DNA from 2 places in the Desemzia sp. FAM 23990 genome. Region 1 is predicted to be linked to the other one. Evidence: a T-box and tRNA genes for the amino acid it is inferred to sense, from the RefSeq annotation. Region 1 holds a T-box; the other holds one or more tRNA genes.

Region 1 (9,866 bases):
ACATCCCGGCGTTATTAAAAGAGATCAATGGTGAATTTGTAGAGCAATTAAAAGAAATCAAAATCGGGTATCAGATGTTAATAGAAGAAGAATTTAAGTTTCCAGAAGATCGCATTTTAGAAAAAATTGCAGAAATCGAGACAGAGCGGTTGGCTGCTGAAAAATTAGCGGGAAACTTAGAGATAGAGGCAGCACAAGAAAAAATTCCCGTGATAGAAAACGAAATCGATCAGTTGTATGAAGTAATGGAATTTGAAATGGAAGCTAGTCAGTATGTAGCAGAGAATAAAGAAAAAATCGAGCAATTGATCACTTACTTGACACGCAAAAACAGTAAGCTGCTTATTGAGATCGATCGAGTTTCTCAAAGCTATAAACTGAATCACAATGAATTAAAACAAACACAAGATTTTAAAGACCAATTAGATGAACTGACAGAAACAGTGAATTATTATTTGGAAGCCTTGCAACAAAAAGACATTGTTTATTCTGAAGCCAAAGAAAGTTTCCACTCCAGTATTGAAAAATTGGAAACAATTGACAAAGGTCAAAATGATATTGCCCAACATTTAAAAGAACTGCGCAAAGAAGAAACAGAAGTGAAAGAAAGTATCGATGACTTTGAATTTAATATGCGTGCTATGAAGCGTTACATTGAAAAGCAACATCTTCCGGGTCTTCCGATTGATTACATGGATCTGTTTTTTGCGGTTACACAAAAAATTGAAAATCTGTCCATCGAGATCAATAAATTGAGAATCGATATGGACGAAATAAAGAAAATGGCAGACTTTATTGAGGATGACATCGAGCTATTGCTGGATAAGACAGAAGAAATCGTTGATACTGCATTATTGACAGAATACATGACGCAATACGCTAATCGGTATCGTCAAAGTACTCCTCAAATTGCTTCAGCTACTCAAAAGAGTTTTAAATTGTTCAATCAAGAGCACAATTACCGTGAGGCACTGGAAACTATCTCAACAGCATTAGAGGAAGTAGAACCAGGAGCGTATAAAAAAGTCGAAACAATGTATTTCAATGAAATCAAACCAAAAACCTAAAGGCATAAGAAGCTGAGAGAAAAATCTCAGCTTCTTATTTTTTGGAGCCTTTGATGAAAGAGTTATTTTTCATCCCGCTGTGATTGTGTCTAGATGTTGAAAACCGGAAATGAAATCTTGTACTTGCAGAAGATTTTGTTATAATAGGTAAAGAATTTTTCAACGAGTAAAAAAATAGTTGAAGTAGAAAGAATGTGGAAAAATGATTTATTTTGACAATAGCGCAACAACTCAAGTTGATGACAGCGTATTGGAAACTTTTATGAAAGTTAGCCAAAAAATGAATGGAAATCCTTCTAGCTTGCATCAATTAGGAGATATGGCAGATGGGTTGTTACAACAATCAAGAAAACAGGTCGCTTCTATTATGGGCGTTCAAGAATCGGAAATATTCTTTACGAGCAGCGGTACAGAAGGGGACAATTGGGCCATCAAGGGAACAGCGATCGAAAAAATGCGTTATGGAAAACACCTGATTACAACTACGATTGAACATCCGGCAGTGAAGGAAAGTATGCTTCAATTGGAACAATTAGGTTTTGAAGTGACTTATTTGCCCGTTAATGCAGAAGGAGTCATTTCCATTTCAGATGTAAAAGCGGCCATTCGTCCTGATACTATATTGGTGTCGATTATGGCGGTAAATAATGAAGTAGGCAGTATCCAGCCGATTGAAGAAGTAGGAGAAGTATTGAGAGATTATCCGACGATTCACTTTCATGTAGATGCTGTACAAGCAGTAGGCAAGGTGCCTCTCAATTTAAGCGCGACTTCACGTATTGATCTAGCTACATTTTCTGGACATAAATTTCATGGTTTAAAAGGCACAGGGTTCCTGTACATCAAACGCGGAAGAGTAATCGCTCCTCTACTGAGTGGCGGCGGACAAGAAAAAGGGCGCCGCAGCGGGACAGAAAATGTAGCTGGTATTGCAGCCATGGCTAGAGCCTTACGTCTATTATTTGATCAAAAAGAACAAAAAATAGCGCATCAAAAACACATCAGAGATTACTTGATGGATGAACTAGCGAACTATAGCAAAGTACACATTTTCTCTACCAAACAAGGTGCACCGCATATCGTTTGTTTCGCTTTAGGAGATATTCGTGGTGAAGTGAGTGTGCATGCATTTGAAAAAGAAGCTATTTTTATTTCGACTACGAGTGCTTGTTCGAGCCGCAGCAAAACCAGTTCCAGTACGTTAGCAGCGATGAATGTGCCTAGTAAAATCGCTACAGGAGCGGTTCGCGTGAGTTTAACAGATACCAGCACCTTAGAAGAGGCCAAACAATTTTTGAATTCATTTGCTAAATTGTACGAAAACTTTAAAGATATTAAATAAGAGATTGAGAGAGGAAGTAAGTCATGCAATACAATGAGGTGATGGTTCGTTACGGCGAATTGTCTACAAAAGGGAAAAATAAAAAAACGTTTATCAGTCGCTTGGCTCAAAATGTTAAAGCAGCTTTGCACGATTTTCCCGAAGTAAAAGTTCATGGAGAACGCGATCGCATGCATTTGGAATTGAAAGATGCCGATAGCGAGGAAGTATTGAAAAGATTGGAGCCTATATTTGGGATTCAAAATTATTCTCCTGTGATGAAGTTGGACAGAGACATGGAACAAGTGAAAAAAGTCGCTGTCGAAATGGTGAAAGAGCAGTATGTCCCAGGTAAAACATTTAAGATCGCTACTCGTCGATCAGACCACGAGTTTCCTTTGGATACTAACGACATCAATTTGATGTTGGGTGATGAAGTCATCGACCATATTGAAGGCATTCAAGTTCAAATGAAAAAACCGGATATTACGTTACGTGTTGAAGTGCGGCTAAACGGCATTTTCTTATCTTGCCAAACGATCCAAGGAGCAGGTGGCCTTCCAGTAGGAACAAGTGGTAAGGGGATGCTGATGTTATCTGGCGGAATCGATTCTCCAGTTGCTGGCTATTTGGCTATGAAACGGGGAGTTGAGGTGGAAGCTGTACATTTCCACAGTCCTCCATACACTAGTCCAAGAGCTTTGCAGAAAGCGAAAGACTTAACCTCTAAAATTGCTGCCTTTTCTGGAAATCTGCAATTTATTGAAGTGCCTTTTACTGAAATCCAAGAAGAGATCAAAAAGAATGTTCCTGAAGGGTACTTAATGACAGTGACGCGTCGTTTCATGATGCGCATCACAGATCGGATTCGTGAACAACGCAAAGGTTTGGCTATATTGAACGGAGAATCTTTAGGACAAGTGGCTTCTCAAACGATGCACAGTATGATTGCTATCAATGATGTGACGAATACTCCTGTATTGCGTCCAGTTGTCTCAATGGATAAAAATGAAATTATTGATATTGCTAAAAAAATCGATACGTTTGAATTGTCTATTCAACCATTTGAAGATTGCTGTACTATTTTTGCACCGCCAGCACCCAAAACTAAACCCGATCTGCAAAAAACAAGAGATTTTGAAGCTCGATTAGATGTAGAAGGATTGATCGAACGGGCGATGGATGGCTTAGTCATCTCTACGATCAGTGTGGGAGACACCTTGGAAGAGCAACAGCATGAAGCTTTTAGTGAATTACTATAGAGAAGAATAAAAGGCTGTCTCCAGCATTGAGTATGATTATTCGACGTTGGGACAGCTTTTTTTAGTAAAGCAAGTTCTGTATGCTGCAGAACCTATATTTTTCGCTAGCGTTTAACGCAAAAGAATTTTATAATGGGAATAGAGTGTAATTTAGAGGAGTGAAGTGTGTGCAAATCACAAGAAAAGGGACACCTTATCAATTAAATGGAAAGCAAACCAACGTGGGAGATAAAGCCCCAGATTTTTCAGTCAAAAATCTAACAGGTGACATGATCCAATTGCAAGACTTTACAGGGAAAGTAGTGTTAATCAGTGTCATCCCAGATATTGACACTCGCGTGTGTGCTCAACAAACAAGAGCCTTCAATGAAAAAGCAAGCAATATTGAAGGAGTTCAATTAGTAACCATTTCAAACAATACCAAAGAACAACAAGATAATTGGTGTGCAGGAGAAGGTATTGAAATGGAAATGCTTCATGATACGAACCTGATATTTGGTGATGCTTATGGTCTTTACATGCCGGAACTAGAAAAACTGGCGCGTTCAGTATTTGTGGTTGATGCTAATGGTGTGATTGTGTATCAAGAAATTGTTTCTGAAATGGTGGATGAGCCAGATTATGAAGCCGTGATCGAAGCTGCGAAATCTGCTCGATAAATCAGCAATACAAGAATTCCGTTATTGAATTTTGAAGTTTAACATGCTACTATAATACAGAATAAAGCGATGAACAAGAGGAGTAGTTTCAGGTTTCATTTGAAGAGAAAAGGGCGATTGGTGGAAGTCCTTAATGGAACTGAAATGAAGGTAGCTTGGGAGCTGTCGAAGTGAAAGAAGAGTAGCTTTGACCGGTCTAACGTGACGTTAAACACGTGAATGAAGTGGTCTGTTCTTGAAGAAGAACAGGCAATATAGGTGGTACCGCGAATCCAAAAGCATTCGTCCTAATGTAGATTAGGATGGGTGCTTTTTTAGCGTTTTAAAACAAGATTACACTTTAAAAGAGAAAAGGAGTGGTGCAATATGGCAAAAGAACTTACAATGCCGACGAAATATCAACCGAATGAAGTTGAAGCTGGCCGTTACGAAAAATGGTTGGAAAAAGATTTATTCAAACCCAGTGGAGACAAAACGAAAAAACCTTTTTCAGTGGTGATTCCACCTCCAAATGTTACGGGTAAATTGCATTTAGGACATGCATGGGATACCACCTTACAAGATATCTTAGTGCGTCAAAAACGCATGCAAGGATACGACACATTGTGGCTGCCGGGGATGGACCATGCTGGAATTGCTACCCAAGCGAAAGTGGAAGCTAAATTAGCTGAAGAGGGTATTTCTCGTTACGATTTAGGAAGAGAAAAGTTCATTGAACAAGTTTGGGAATGGAAAGAAGATTACGCTAGTGTGATTCGTGAACAATGGGCAAAAGTCGGGATCTCTGTCGATTACAGCCGCGAACGTTTTACATTAGATGAAGGTCTATCTGATGCAGTTCGTAAAGTATTTGTTACGATGTACGAAAAAGAGCTGATCTACCGTGGCGAATACATCATCAATTGGGATCCAAAAGCGAAAACAGCTTTATCGGATATTGAAGTGATCCATCAAGATATCGAAGGTGCTTTTTATCATATGACGTATCCTTTAACTGATGGCAGCGGAGAAGTAGAAATTGCTACGACTCGTCCAGAAACGATGCTAGGGGATACAGCTGTTGCCGTGCATCCTGAAGATGAACGTTATCAAGCGCTGATTGGTAAAACAGTTATGCTGCCATTGATGAATCGCGAAATTCCGATTATTGCGGATGATTATGTGGATATGGAATTTGGTACGGGTGTCGTTAAAATCACTCCAGCTCATGACCCAAATGACTTTGAAGTCGGGAACCGTCATGACCTCCCACGTGTCAATGTGATGAATGAAGATGGATCTATGAATGATACAGCAGGCAAATATGCAGGTATGGACCGTTTTGAAGCTCGTAAAGCTGTGGTGAAAGATTTAGAAGCTGAAGGACGTTTGGTGAAAATCGATAAAATGGTTCACAGTGTTGGACATTCCGAGCGTACCGGAGTAGTGGTTGAACCTCGATTGTCTACTCAATGGTTTGTTAAAATGGCGCCAATGGCAAAAGACGCTTTAGAAAACCAAGAGTCAGACGGAAAAGTCAACTTTGTGCCTGACCGTTTTGAAAAGACCTTTACTCAATGGATGGATAACGTTCATGACTGGGTTATCTCTCGTCAATTGTGGTGGGGACATCGTATCCCAGCATGGTACCATAAAGAAACGGGCGAATTGTATGTTGGAATGGAAGCACCGGCAGACAGTGAAAACTGGGAACAAGATCCAGACGTATTGGACACTTGGTTTAGTTCAGCGCTATGGCCATTTTCAACGATGGGTTGGCCTAACGAAGACGCAGAAGATTTCAAACGTTACTTCCCGACCAGCACATTGGTAACTGGGTACGATATTATCTTCTTTTGGGTTAGCCGTATGATTTTTCAAAGTTTGGAATTTACGAATGAGAGACCATTCAAAGATGTGTTGATTCACGGATTGATTCGTGACGAACAAGGACGCAAGATGAGCAAATCTTTAGGGAATGGAATCGATCCAATGGATATTATTGACAAATACGGTGCGGACGCTATGCGTTGGTTCTTATCTACGGGATCTGCTCCAGGACAAGATGTCCGTTTTAGTTACGATAAAATGGATGCTGCTTGGAACTTTATCAATAAAATCTGGAACGCCAGCCGTTTTGTTTTAATGAACTTAGAGGATTTTGATGTAAAAGACATTGATTTAACAGGCGAAAAAACGGTTGCTGACCGTTGGATTTTGACTAAATTAAATGACACCATCCAATCGGTAACTGATTTAACAGAGAAATATGAAATTGGTGAAGCTGGTCGTCACTTATATCATTTCATCTGGGATGATTTCTGTGACTGGTATATCGAAATGAGTAAAGAGATTTTATTCGGTGAAGATGAAGCAGCGAAACAAACGACAAGAAGTATCTTGGCACATGTGTTGGATCAAATCTTGCGCTTGTTGCACCCGATTATGCCTTTTGTAACGGAAGAAATTTGGGAAAATATTCCGCACGAAGGAGAATCATTAGTCGTAGCAGAATACCCAACGGTTCGTCCGGAGTTGTCTGATGAAGCAGCTGCCAAAGGGATGGATGTCTTGATGGAATTGATTCGTTCTGTACGTAACATTCGTTCAGAAGTGAATACACCATTGTCGAAAAAAATCAACATCCTGATCAAAACCAATGATGAAACAGTTGAAACATTCTTGAACGCAAATATTTCTTATATTGAACGTTTCTGTAATCCGGAAGAACTAACGATCTCTAAATCGATCGAAGCTCCTGAAGAAGCAATGACAGCGGTCATTACGGGTGCAGAAATCTATCTTCCTCTAGCAGGATTGATCAATATTGAAGAAGAAATCACTCGTTTGGAAAAAGAATTGGACAAATGGAACAAAGAAGTGAAACGTGTCCAAGGTAAATTAGCCAACGAGAAGTTTGTCAGCAACGCTCCAGAAAAAATTGTCCAAGAAGAAAAAGCCAAAGAAGCTGAGTACTTGGAAAGACAAGCAACTGTCAGTGATAGAATTGCTGTGTTGAAACAAAAACGTTAATTGAAACAGTACTGAATGAAAAAGCTGGGTCTCTGATATTAGAGGCACAGCTTTTTCTACTGCAAATCGAGAGCAAATCATCTATAATGGAAAAGACAATAGTTTAATGCAGAACGGTGGAAAAGACATGTGGAACACATATGAAGAAGCACTTGAATGGATTCACGGCATTCGAGTATTTGGTAAGAAACCCGGTTTAAAACGAATGGAATGGATGTTGGAACGGTTAGGCCGCCCAGATAAAAAAGTCCCGGCTATCCATGTAGCAGGAACAAATGGAAAGGGATCAACGGTCACTTTTATTCGCAGTATGCTGGAAGAACAGGGGTTGGTCGTCGGAACGTTCACTTCGCCGTTTATCGAAGTGTTTAATGAACGCATCAGTGTAAACGGTGAGCCGATAGCTGATGAAGAGATTCTGCGTTTAGCCAATATAGTGTACCCTTTAGCGGGAGCTTTAGAAGAGACTGATCTTGGCGGACCAAGTGAGTTTGAAGTCATCACAACGATGATGTTTTCTTATTTTGGGGAGGGTCATGTGGACGTTGCAGTAATTGAAGTTGGTTTAGGCGGATTATACGATTCGACGAATGTCGTTTTGCCTGAAGTATCCGTGATTACCACTATTGGAATGGATCATATGGCTATTTTAGGAGACACAGTGCCGGAAATTGCCCAACAAAAAGCTGGGATCATTAAACCAGCTGTTCCAGTTGTGACAGGAAATATCCCTCCAGAAGCGATGAAGGAAATTGAAAAAGTAGCTACTGACTGCGACAGCAAAATGTACAGCTATCAAAAAGATTTTGCCATTTCGGATTGGCATACGCTGCCTACTTGGGGAGAACAGTTTAGTTATGAAGATGAGTTGATGCGCTTAAGAACGATCCAATTATCTATGCTGGGTAAACATCAAGTAGAAAATGCTGCGACAGCTATCCAAGCGGTGGAGATTTACGCTGAGAGAACGCAGTTGACACTAAATCACGTGGCTTTATTAAGAGGGTTGAAAAAAGCTTTTTGGCCTGGGAGAATGGAAAAAATCAGTGATGATCCGGTTATCATATTGGATGGTGCACACAATGAACCGGGAATTGAACGACTAGTAGAAACGATTCAGAACGACTTTACTCAACAAGAAGTGCATGTGATATTTGCAGCCTTAAAAAACAAAGATATCCAAAAAATGGTGGATTTGATTCAGGAATTGCCAAATGTTCAACTCACCTTGACGTCTTTTGATTTCGAAAAAGCAGCCTCCAGAGAAGAGCTGCACCCATATACTCAATCTGGAGTGAACTATTATGCACAATGGCAGGAAGCCTTGCTAAATGAGCTGGAAAATAGGGATGAAGGCAGTATCCTATTGATCACTGGGTCACTGTACTTTATCTCAGAAGTGAGAAGGAACTTGTTAAATACGGATGAAGAGGAATAAGGGGGATAGAGTGATGAATAAACTAAAAACCGTGATTTTTGATATGGATGGGCTGATGTTTGATACAGAAACGATGTATTACCAGGCAAATCAAAAAGCAGCCGATGACTTAGGCTTGCCATTTACTTATGAATATTACGCCAAATACATCGGAATATCAGATGAAGAGTTTTTTGCGAGTATGTACCGTGATTTTAAAGATGACCAAAAGGTGGATGCGTTTATCGCAAACAGCCGAACATATTTGTTTGAGCAAATCGAATCAGCTGGTATTTTAGTAAAGCCTGGCTTAGTTGAATTGTTAGACTTCCTTCATGAACGCGGAATCGGCAAAGTGGTAGCTTCCAGCAGTATTCGCTCCATGGTTCAAATGTGTTTGGATCACGCAGGCGTAGCACATTATTTTGACGAAGTTGTTTCTGGTGATCAAGTTGAATTTGCTAAGCCGGATCCAGAAATATTTGAAAAAGCTTGGGGGCTGTTTGAGGGAGAAAAAGAAGAGACCGTTATTTTGGAAGATTCTTTAAATGGTATCCGTGCGGCTTATGATGCAGGAATTTCGGTCGTTATGGTTCCGGATTTGTTTGAGCCGAATGAAGAAGCCAGAGAAAAAACAGTTGCTATACAGAATGATTTAAGAGAAGTCAAACAGTTTCTTCAAAGAAATTGGATTTTAGACAATTAAATAACTAAATAACCTCTTTTTTACTTATATTATCTGCAAAGGAGGTTTTTTTATGTCTACAAAAGGAATGAACTTACTAGCTGAAATGCCAATAGAATCAAGACCGAGAGAAAGATTGCAACAATACGGTGAAAAAGCTTTAGCCAACCATGAGCTTTTGGCTATTTTACTGCGAACGGGAATAAAAGGAACCAATGTCGTTTCCGTTGCTCTGCAACTGCTCAATGCATTTGATGATCTGTATTATTTAAAAACAGTGTCGTTGGAAGAATTAATGTTGGTATCGGGTATTGGAAAAACAAAAGCTGTTGAATTGAAAGCAGCAATTGAATTAGGGACGCGGATCGCACAAGCCCCACAACTGAAAACCGGACAAATTACTTCCAGCCGCCAAGTAGGTGAGATGATGTTGGCTGAGATGA
Region 2 (9,866 bases), on a different contig from region 1:
GCAATCGGTTCTACGATAGCGGATAATTGACCCAGATTAAAGGCTTTCCAACGGCTGTTTCCAGCAGCACGAATCGGCATGGACAAAGCGGAGCCTTCTGGTATATTTTGAATCCCGATTCCTAAAGCAAGTCCAATCGCGCTTAAGAAAGCATCTCCATTAGCTGCTCCTGCAACAGTTGCTCCAAAAGCAACCCCTACAGACAACCCTTCAGGAATGTTGTGAATCGTAACGGCTAAAAAGAGCAATAAATTTTTGGAAGCTTTTGTTTTTGGACCTTCACTATGTTCGATAGGTTCTTCCAAATGCAGATGGGGAATGACCACATCGATCAATCTTAAAAAGAATCCTCCCACTAAAAACCCAACTGCTGCTGGAACCCAAGACCAAGTGCCGTAACCATTTTGTTCTGCATAAGAAATAGAGGGGGCTAGTAATGACCAAAATGATGCAGCAATCATGACACCAGCTGCAAAACCATTCATAGAATCAAGAAATTTGCGATTGATATCCTTAAATAAAAAGACAAAAGCTGAACCAAATATTGTACAACCCCATGTAAATAATCCTGCTATAAGTGCTTGTAGTACAGGGTGAAACGATGAAAATGTTTCAAGCATATTCTTTCCTCCTTGATAAACACCATTTTTATTAGATTAAAGATAAAGCGTGCCTAAAAATTTAAATGGAATCCATATAATGGATTCGATTTAAGAAATTAAATTCAGAATAATTTCATTTTATTATTAGTTTAGGCTTGCCTAAAATTTATATTAAACGTACTTGTCGGATTTTGCAAGAAATATATTAAAGATGCTTTACTTCCAATTGACTCAATTTGAAGCGAAGCACCTTCAATTAGCTGATTAAGCAACGATATTCTGGAATTTTGAAGCGCCCTGAAAACGATAAACAATTACTTGAAATGTATGTTGGAGAGAATAATTTTACTATTTGGGATAGTAGGAAATTCTGACAGATTAAAATTTAAGTCTTGTTCAGGAACAGAAAACTGCAGCTGATTGACCAAGTGGTCTAAAAATACATTCATCACTTTGATCGTGATCCATTCTCCGGCACACCGATGTCCGCCTAAGTGGTCTCCACCGCCTTGAGGAATAAAAGAGAAGGGACTTTCTTTCCAATCTTTAAATCGTTCAGGTAGAAATTCGTGAGCTTCTTTCCAAATTTTTGGATCGTGATTGGTTCCATAAATATCCAGAATGGTTAAGGTGTCTTTTTTAAATTCGTATCCATTCCAAGAGAAATCTTTTTTGGTTAAAGCACCTTGAAAAGGGAAGAAGGGATAAAAACGGCGCACCTCTTGGACAAAGTGCTGGTAGTCTGCAGGATTTTGTGAGTTCAATGTTTCTGCTGCAGTGGGAAACTGAATCAAGGCCAAAGCTGTAAAAGCTGCATAGATCGAAATAGCAACGATTGGACGAATAATATTTAATATTTCGACTGCTGCAACATCTTCATCTAGTAACTTTCCAGTAGTGTCTCTATGCCAAGCAAAGACATAAAGAGCAGTATTCTCTTCAACGGATAAGTTTTGATGACGAACTTGTTGGACAAGGTCTTTAATCCACTTTTCAGATTTTGTCCTAGAATGTCTGCCTTTTAAATAAGCGGGACTGACAGAAGCGGTCGTTTCAAATAAATTCGCGACGTCTTTTGTACGACCGGCCACCTCTTCTTCAGATAATGGCACACCAGCCCATTCACATGCTGTGTGGAAAAGAATCTCTTTGACTTCTTTATAAAAGACTACTTGATCCATTGATTTCCATTTAGAGGCATACTGATTCCAGTAGCTGTTTAAAATAGCAGTTAATCGGTCCAATTCTTTAGGCGACATCAAGGACATAAACATTTTTTTACGATTCTCGTGTTCTTCTCCATCCAGTGACTGCACTCCATGTTCGCCAGTAAGTACTTTTTGGATAGGTTTCGGCATGGCATTTTCTCTTTTAAATTTAGAAGTATCATAAAACAGTTCAGCACCTGCTTCTCCACCTAGACAATACGTTTTTTGTCCCAATACAGTCGTTTCAAATACATCCGTATCAAGTTTTTTACGTCTTTCCAGAAAATAAGCATAACCTTCTTTCAATACATCCAATGAATGATCCAATCCTTCTTCTTTAGGTATCTCTTGAGTATGAGTCATATTAAATTCCTCCCTTAATTCAAAGCATATTTTTTTCTAGGAATGGAGTCAACTAAATAGCTTGAAAAAGAGAGATACAGTTGGAGAACTGTATCTCTCATGTGAAAATTAGAGCTAGTATTCGTTTAATGTTTGTTGGACCATACCTGCTGACTTCAAATCGCAAGCAATGACCAAGTGATCTCCAACATGAATCAAAGTTTCTCCATGAGGAACATGGTATTCGCTCCCTCTACGCAAGGATGTGATCACCATTTCTTTAGGCCAAGCGACTTCTTTGATCGATTTGCCAGCTAAAGAACTATCAGGCTCAACAGAATGAACAAAAGAGTAGGGTTTATGGAGAGTGACATTCGTGCTGGAAGGAATCAATTTTTCCAATAAACTTTCATAAATGGGTTTAGACCCTAAAAAGTCAGCTGTTACATAAGCGATTAAGGCAACGACCGCTAATGGCATCAATTGATTCAATCCACCTACCATCTCTGTTACCAATAAAATAGCTGTTAATGGAGCTTTACCAATAGCGGTAAAGTAACCTGCCATAGCAAATAAAATAAAATGCGTCACAAACAGAGGTTCCATTTGAAAATAAAGGACCAATAGTTGGGCGAACAACGCTCCAATAATGGCACCTAAAGATAAAATAGGCAAGAAAATACCACCTGGAACATGAGCACCATAAGAGGCCATTGAAAAAATAAATCTAAAAATAAATAAGCTAAATAAGATGGCTAATGATAGATTCCATTCAGGTAGGTTCACAACGATCCCGCTTCCTCCGCCAACCAGTTCAGGCAAATAAAAGGTGATCGGAATCAAGAATAAAAGAGGAATCACTGAATTAAAATAGACAGGTATAAATGAAAAAAGCTGATAAAATTTAGGCAGTACATCTAGTAAGACTTTGTTGTAAAACCAACCACAAAAGCCTAACACGATCCCTAATATCGGCAAATAGATGTAGTATTCTAACGGCAGCGAAAGTACAGGACCAATGTCCAACACCGGGGTTAAACCAAAAATAGTCAAAGATACAAAATTAGCGACTATAGCTGAAGTAAAGGTGGTGATCGCGACCACAGGGGAGAAGTTGTGGTGTACTTCTTCCAATACAAACATCAATCCTGCGATGGGAGCGTTGAATGCGGCCGCTAAACCCGCTCCAGCGCCACTAGATAAGAGGACATTTTCCTCTGTCTCATCCCCATGTGTCAACTGGCTAACTCCTAAGCCCACAGATGCTCCCAATTGGATTGAAGGACCTTCTCTTCCAAGAAACAGACCTGATCCAATCGCTAGTAGTCCGCTGATAAATTTTTTCCACAAAATAGGCCACCACTTGACCTGAATTACACCTTGGACTTGGCCTTCTACTTGCGGAATACCACTCCCTTTGATATGAGGTTCACTTTTAACAAATAAACCAATAATGATTGCTGTAACGATTGAAACCAGCACCCAAGGAATCAACCATAATGGTTGTTCATGGAAAAATGAATACAAATTAAGAATATGTTCAAGAATAAGTTCTACTCCTAAACGAAATAAACTGACAACTATACCTGCAAAAATACCTACCACAATCCCTTTAGTGATGTATCGGATACGGCGGTCAGCAAGTGCAGAAAATAATTTTTTCACGATAACGAGGTCCTTTCTCTATAAAACTGACTTTTAGACTCTACTTTCTATACTACTACTTTTCATTCAGCTAAAACAGGGCGTTTTCTTGAACAGTCAATAAAAAAAGGCTCAAAACTGGATATTCCTCCAGTGTTGAGCCTTTTTTAGCGGCTGTCGCTTGTGTACGTCAAATTATTTGTAATCTGTTTCTTCTATCACCTGATGCATATCGCGGACGCTAAAGATCGCTTTGATGATAATCGCTACGACTGCCCCTAAAAGCGCTCCAATCGGTCCAAAAATCAACACACAGACGATGGTAGACAGGAATGTGTACAGCGGACGAACCCCAATTTGTTTTCCAGTCAGATACGGTTCTGCGAATTGGCGTACCAGCAAAATGACGACGTAAAGCACGGCAATTTTCCAAGCGACATCTCCATCGCCCATTAAAGCTCGAATGATGGCCCAAGGAAGCATGATGATTCCACTGCCTAAAATTGGAATCATATCTACAATAGCGATACCTAGAGCTTTTAATCCCCACCAGTCAATTCCGATAACTACAAATCCGATACACAGTAAAACAAACGTTAATACAGAAAGTTTTAGTTGGGCAATCAGGAAACCTTTGATTCCTTTCCCAGTAGCATACAAAATTTCTCTTAAATAATAAGCCCATTTATCCATTTTCAAATCCCTCTCTTGATGAATTAGTAGGTGTAGTATAACACGAAGCTTTCCTATTTTACTCAGTCTAAGGTTTGAGCATTGAATTTTGCAGGATTATTTCCTGGGAAATAAAAATGAATCTCTATCTTGTATGAAATAAATAGAAAAATCACAACAAACCTGACCAGACAAAACTTGCGGCATTATGGATAGTAAAACTATCCTCAGGAATAGAAAGTTCTTGTGCTATCAGTTCTCTAAATTTTTCTTCAGATAGAGAAGTCGCTATTCTATAACTATTTTTCCCATAATTTTCCCAAATGCCCAGTATTTCTAACAGAGGCTGTTCCTCTATTAAAGGTTTAGGTATAGTGGTAAAGGTTAGAATGTAATCAAGTTTAGTCGTATTATTTTGAAAAAAAATCACTTTAAACTGGTCTTTAGGAATGTTTAATTCTGTATAAATCAATTGGACAAGATCTGATTTGGGAATGGTGATATTTCCTTTAAATGACAGTTGGCCGCTTTTTTCCCACTTAGCAACCTTCCTAAATAATTCGTAACTTCTAATATCTGCATAATAGTCCTCTTGAAAAGCAACTACCGTATTAAACTGAGTTCCTAACAGTGAGGACTCATCACCTTGTTTAGCAGAATAAACAAATATTCCAATGACGACAAGTAGTATCAAAAGACCAAACATATCTTATCCCTCCAGTACAGAATCCGCTTTCTTTTGGTTTATTATAACACATGTAGACACTAAAAATTTAAACAATGATTGGTTTTATAGGAGTTAATTCTTTTTATCGATATATTGGCAAGCTAGTTGAAAGATAACCAATATTAAAATGATCGAAATAAGGAAGGTTACTAAATTACTTCCAATACATACTTCAAAAAGAATATAAGATCCTCCTAAAATGATCGAAACACACGTAAGAAAAATGACTTCTTTCATAATTTATTTCTCCTCTTTCGCTCTTTTAACTATCATACTGAAAGTAATCAGCAATGACTATAAGCCATCAGTTGCTTTTTAGCACTCAATGGTTGCTGAAGTGTCAAAAGAAAAGAAATTTAATTTTAAGAGGGATTTTTTTACTTATTGTAAGTTTTATTCGAAGTGGGAAGTTAATAATTGTTCACTTAAATTAAAATAAGTAGTTATTAATGCGAACTTATCTGTTATATTTTATATGTTATTATAAAATATATTTGGAGGGATTTAGTTGAAAAAAATAGTTTTTCTTTTAAATTGTGTTACTTTTTTTAGTTTGGTCACTACAACGAAGGTGCACGCTGAAGAGACTTTTCCATCACCCTATAACAGTGTTTTTTATGATATAAACCAAGGCGGGATGCAACAATTTGAAGTTGAAGGCGATCTAGGGGAGACGTATATCATTAGTGTTGAAGAAGAGCCGCAATTTTTTATGAGGGCAAGCAACGTCAAGAATGGTACCTATAAAATTACTAAAGAAAGACCCTTACAGTGGAAGGCAAGCTATAAAATTGACATAAGCAATCAGAAAATTACAAGAGCACATTCTGCTTCGGCAACAGCTTTAATTGGAAGTTTTAAAAGCTTGCAACTAAAAGTAGATAGTCCTACACAAGCCACTTATTATTTAAAGAGAACGGTGCTGCTTGTAGAATCTTCTATAAATTTGAGAGCTAAATTATCTGGCAGTAATATTGTCATCACGTACTAGTTATTAATCGCCAAGATATTCAACAGTTGTTGTGCCCCAGCCCATATAGTCGCCGACAGCACTATACACAACAAATACATTAACGAATAAACAACAAGCACATGCTAAGTACACCAACTTATAGAGTGTGTTTGTTTTTTTGTTGCGCTTGATGAGGAATGGAGCCACAATAAACCCTAAAGGTGCAATTAAACAACCTATAAAAGCAAGGATTAACAGCATAAGACCTTCATCTTTGCCAGAATTTCCACGAATGAAATCCAATTTTTGGTAATTTTCCTCAATTTTAACTTCATTTTCTGCTATTTTCTTTTTAAATTCTTGATTCTCTTTTAGTAATTCATCGATGGAAACTTCGTAGTAGTTGCTTAACTTTACTAAATTATCTAAATCAGGGTAACTATTGCCATTTTCCCATTTTGAGATGGATTGTCTTGAAATATGTAAGAGTTCTGCTACATCACCTTGAGAATATCCTTTGTTGACTCTGCTTTCCTTTAATCTTTCACCTAAGGCCATTTTCTTCCTCCTTGTATCTTATTCATGTTTATCATACCGAAATTAAAGCTTAATGACTATCATTTATTAGTTGCACTTTAGCACTTGTTGGGTGCTGCAAATAATAGAGCATGTAACACCACATAAATTATTTTTATACTGTAGTATTTACGAACGATTATTTTTAGGGTATACTGATTAAGGATTGTGTAACAATGAACAAAAAATTGGTTCCTTAGCTCAGTTGGGAGAGCATCACCTCGACAAGGTGGGGGTCGCTGGTTCGAGCCCAGTAGGGACCATCAATTATAAAACAGCAATGGTTTTTTCTCTTAAAAGTCGTTGCTGTTTTTTGTTTTATTTTTTTGAAGATTCTGAGCTGAGAACAGGAGTGTATTTAATGAGTAAAATAATGAATAGGCTTACATTGAAAAAGATAATTTGTTGGATAGTGGTTATTTTTGGCGTGTTAATCCTGTTAGCTGCTTGCAGTTCGCCTGCTGTCGGTATCAGCGAAATGAAAAAGATTCCTAATGAGGTACAAGAAATCGCCAATCCTGATCATAGGCTGCAATTGATTTCTTTTGATGAGGATGCTTATTATGTTGTCTTTCATTCTGTAGGGACAGTGACGGCGGATACTGAAACCAATGAAGATACTTTAAATATTTTATTAGAAGTAGCAGATCAACAAGATGAAGAGCTGAAGCAGCATGTATACAAATTGATCTTGGCACCTGAACATGAAGTTATTGATGTTCAGATAAATGGACTATCGGTATATTTTGATGAAGTTACGGGAATCAATTAAATCAAAATAAGTGAGTTTTCTGTACTAGCAACTAATGGTTGCGTGTATGTAAACTGTTAGGTGCTTACTGTTTTTAAGAAATTAAACTACAGGATAAAAGAGTTCACCGATTTAATATTTTTTTTAATCATATCATTTATAAGGAGATGGTTAAATGAATAAAATGTACATACTAAAAGTATTGTTTTTGATTATAATGATTCCTGGAATAGTGTATTATTTTTTAAAAACACCTGTATCTGAAGTAACGATAGTTTCATTTTTTATACTGTTTTTTACAGCGATGCAAGTGCATGAAGAAGTCTCTTTAACTCGCCAACCTTCAGATAAAAGAACTAACTATCAAGTAGGTATAGATCGCACTGTGATTTTGCTTCTTATCATTATTTCAATTGATATTATAGCATCGGTTTGGGGCAACGGGATTTCTCTGTGACGTCGAACAACTTAATTTTTTTGCTTGTATTTTTTAAAAAACTGTCCGATTATCCATATCCCTACTAGTATTACTGGCAGTGTTTTTAGTAAATATTCCATTGTTCCTTTTGGAATATTGGTATAAATAGCCCAAAAAATACCAACATTAACCAAGTAAAGATGGCAAGACCTTCGAATACTTTGATTTTCATAATTTACTCCTTTGAATGGCCCTATATCTATCCAAGCACTAGTGAGAAATTACTCTCTTATGTGCGTTTTTTTTAATTATCTGCTGATTTGTTAAAGATAGCCATTATATTCTATATTTTCTCATCTTATAAGTAAGAAATGGAAAGGAATTTAGTTATGAAAAAGTATCAAACTATTTTAGGATGGGCTTTTATTGTAGTAGCTGTCATAATATTAGTTAATTTAACCGGCATGGTCTATCCAACGATTGGCGAAGATGGAATAGATACCAATCAATATTTTCTAGAAGTAATATTAAATGCAATAAGGTATATCGTACTTTCCATGTTCTCTTTCATTTTAGGGATGAAGTTTTTATTTCAGAATTAGTCAGATAATATTTATTAAAAAAATTTACGCTTCCTTTGCTGAACTCAGCAGAGGGAGCGTAAGTTTTATAAACTATTCAAAACAAATACTCTATTTAACCACTAAAGCCATATCACCTTTACGCACATACTCAAATTTGTTCATCGCAAATGAGATAAAGAACGTCACTGCAAATGGAACAACTACACCAGCCACCATATAATTAAGGAAGCTGCTCAAACCTTGGTTACCAAGAATAGTAATGGGAGCGATAAAAGAACAGAATCCCAGTCCGCCTAATGCACTTGCAGTAGTCAAACCAAGGACTGATGTTGCAATGGGTGCAGCAATTGCACAGGCAATTGTTGGAGCCACAAGAATCATGGGGTTTTTAATGATATTTGGCAATTGTACTTTTGGAGTACAAACAAATTGTGCCAAAAATCCGCCAAGGTCATTTTCACGTAACGATACAAATGAGAAAGCAACATACATACTAGTCGTTCCAATCAGCATAGCTGCACTGGATACTGGATCTAAGTTTAAGGCAATAGCAATTGCAGCGGAAGAAGCTGGCGACATCAATACAAGCCCTCCGACAACAGCAATGACAGCAGAACCGATAACTAGATACCCAGCTACAGAAGCAGAAATAAATGCACTAATCGTATTCAATAAAGGCGAAATCACAAAATTCAAATAATACCCGCTGATACCACCAACCAAAACAGCTGCTAAAGGAATAGCCATCATATCTAATGGAGTTTTTCCAGAAATCCGTTTTCCGACAAACGTAGCGATAGTAGCTGCGATTAAACACCCAATCGGTTCTCCTGAAGCAATGGAAATTATCCCATCAGCAGTTGTTTGAACAGCACCTGCACCTACCGTCCCAGCGGCCATAGCACTGAAGAGGGTCAAGTTGTTCCCGCCTAGCATAATAGCGATCCCTGCACCAATTGCTGGTGCCATCAGCATTTTCGTTGCTACGCCAATAGTCACTAAAACAGAGAGACCAGTCATGTTGCCAATAGTTTCTAACAATAAGCCGATACCGATGGTGACGAAAATAGCATTGGCTATTCCTGATGATGCCTTGTACATGCGATCTACTAAATATTTTTTCATACTTGTTGCCCTCCATTTTTAGTGATAGTTTTGGTCTTTTATGTCATCTAGGTAAAAAACGAAATAAAAAAAGAAGCAAGCCCCAAATCGTTCAGGCTTGCTTCATTACTAAAGCTAAGCCCGTGTACGCGAACAAGGACTCAACTAAATGAATAGTTCGAATCCTAGCTAAAGTAATAAAATGACAATGACGACAAAAGAGCTGCTGAAAATACGAGAAACAGGTCTCGCTAGATGTGTTTTTAGATTCATCATTTTTCAACAA

Evidence for each region. A T-box is a leader RNA that pairs with one kind of tRNA and senses whether it is charged. The one in region 1 lies ahead of ACEN4I_RS11075 (valine--tRNA ligase), so its partner is inferred to be a tRNA-Val.
Region 2: it encodes a tRNA-Val, which carries the amino acid that the T-box ahead of ACEN4I_RS11075 (valine--tRNA ligase) is inferred to sense. The anticodon was not compared.

What each region holds. Positions count from the first base shown of each region.
Region 1 covers NZ_JBGQQW010000028.1:31,574-41,439, reverse strand. Annotated here, with positions in the region: gene ACEN4I_RS11095 (septation ring formation regulator EzrA) at 1-1,067, shown strand, start outside; gene ACEN4I_RS11090 (cysteine desulfurase family protein) at 1,270-2,409, shown strand; gene thiI (tRNA uracil 4-sulfurtransferase ThiI) at 2,433-3,650, shown strand; gene tpx (thiol peroxidase) at 3,818-4,309, shown strand; T-box leader at 4,370-4,602, shown strand; gene ACEN4I_RS11075 (valine--tRNA ligase) at 4,676-7,321, shown strand; gene ACEN4I_RS11070 (bifunctional folylpolyglutamate synthase/dihydrofolate synthase) at 7,449-8,759, shown strand; gene ACEN4I_RS11065 (HAD family hydrolase) at 8,773-9,444, shown strand; gene radC (DNA repair protein RadC) at 9,497-9,866, shown strand, end outside.
Region 2 covers NZ_JBGQQW010000031.1:23,693-33,558, forward strand. Annotated here, with positions in the region: gene ACEN4I_RS11655 (ZIP family metal transporter) at 1-620, opposite strand, end outside; gene ACEN4I_RS11660 (cytochrome P450) at 917-2,173, opposite strand; gene ACEN4I_RS11665 (chloride channel protein) at 2,288-3,817, opposite strand; gene ACEN4I_RS11670 (AI-2E family transporter) at 3,992-4,489, opposite strand; gene ACEN4I_RS11675 (hypothetical protein) at 4,641-5,174, opposite strand; gene ACEN4I_RS11680 (hypothetical protein) at 5,268-5,432, opposite strand; gene ACEN4I_RS11685 (DUF5626 family protein) at 5,704-6,186, shown strand; gene ACEN4I_RS11690 (helix-turn-helix domain-containing protein) at 6,190-6,705, opposite strand; tRNA gene ACEN4I_RS11695 (tRNA-Val) at 6,914-6,986, shown strand; gene ACEN4I_RS11700 (hypothetical protein) at 7,085-7,495, shown strand; gene ACEN4I_RS11705 (hypothetical protein) at 7,650-7,931, shown strand; gene ACEN4I_RS11710 (hypothetical protein) at 8,282-8,494, shown strand; gene ACEN4I_RS11715 (PTS transporter subunit IIC) at 8,585-9,601, opposite strand.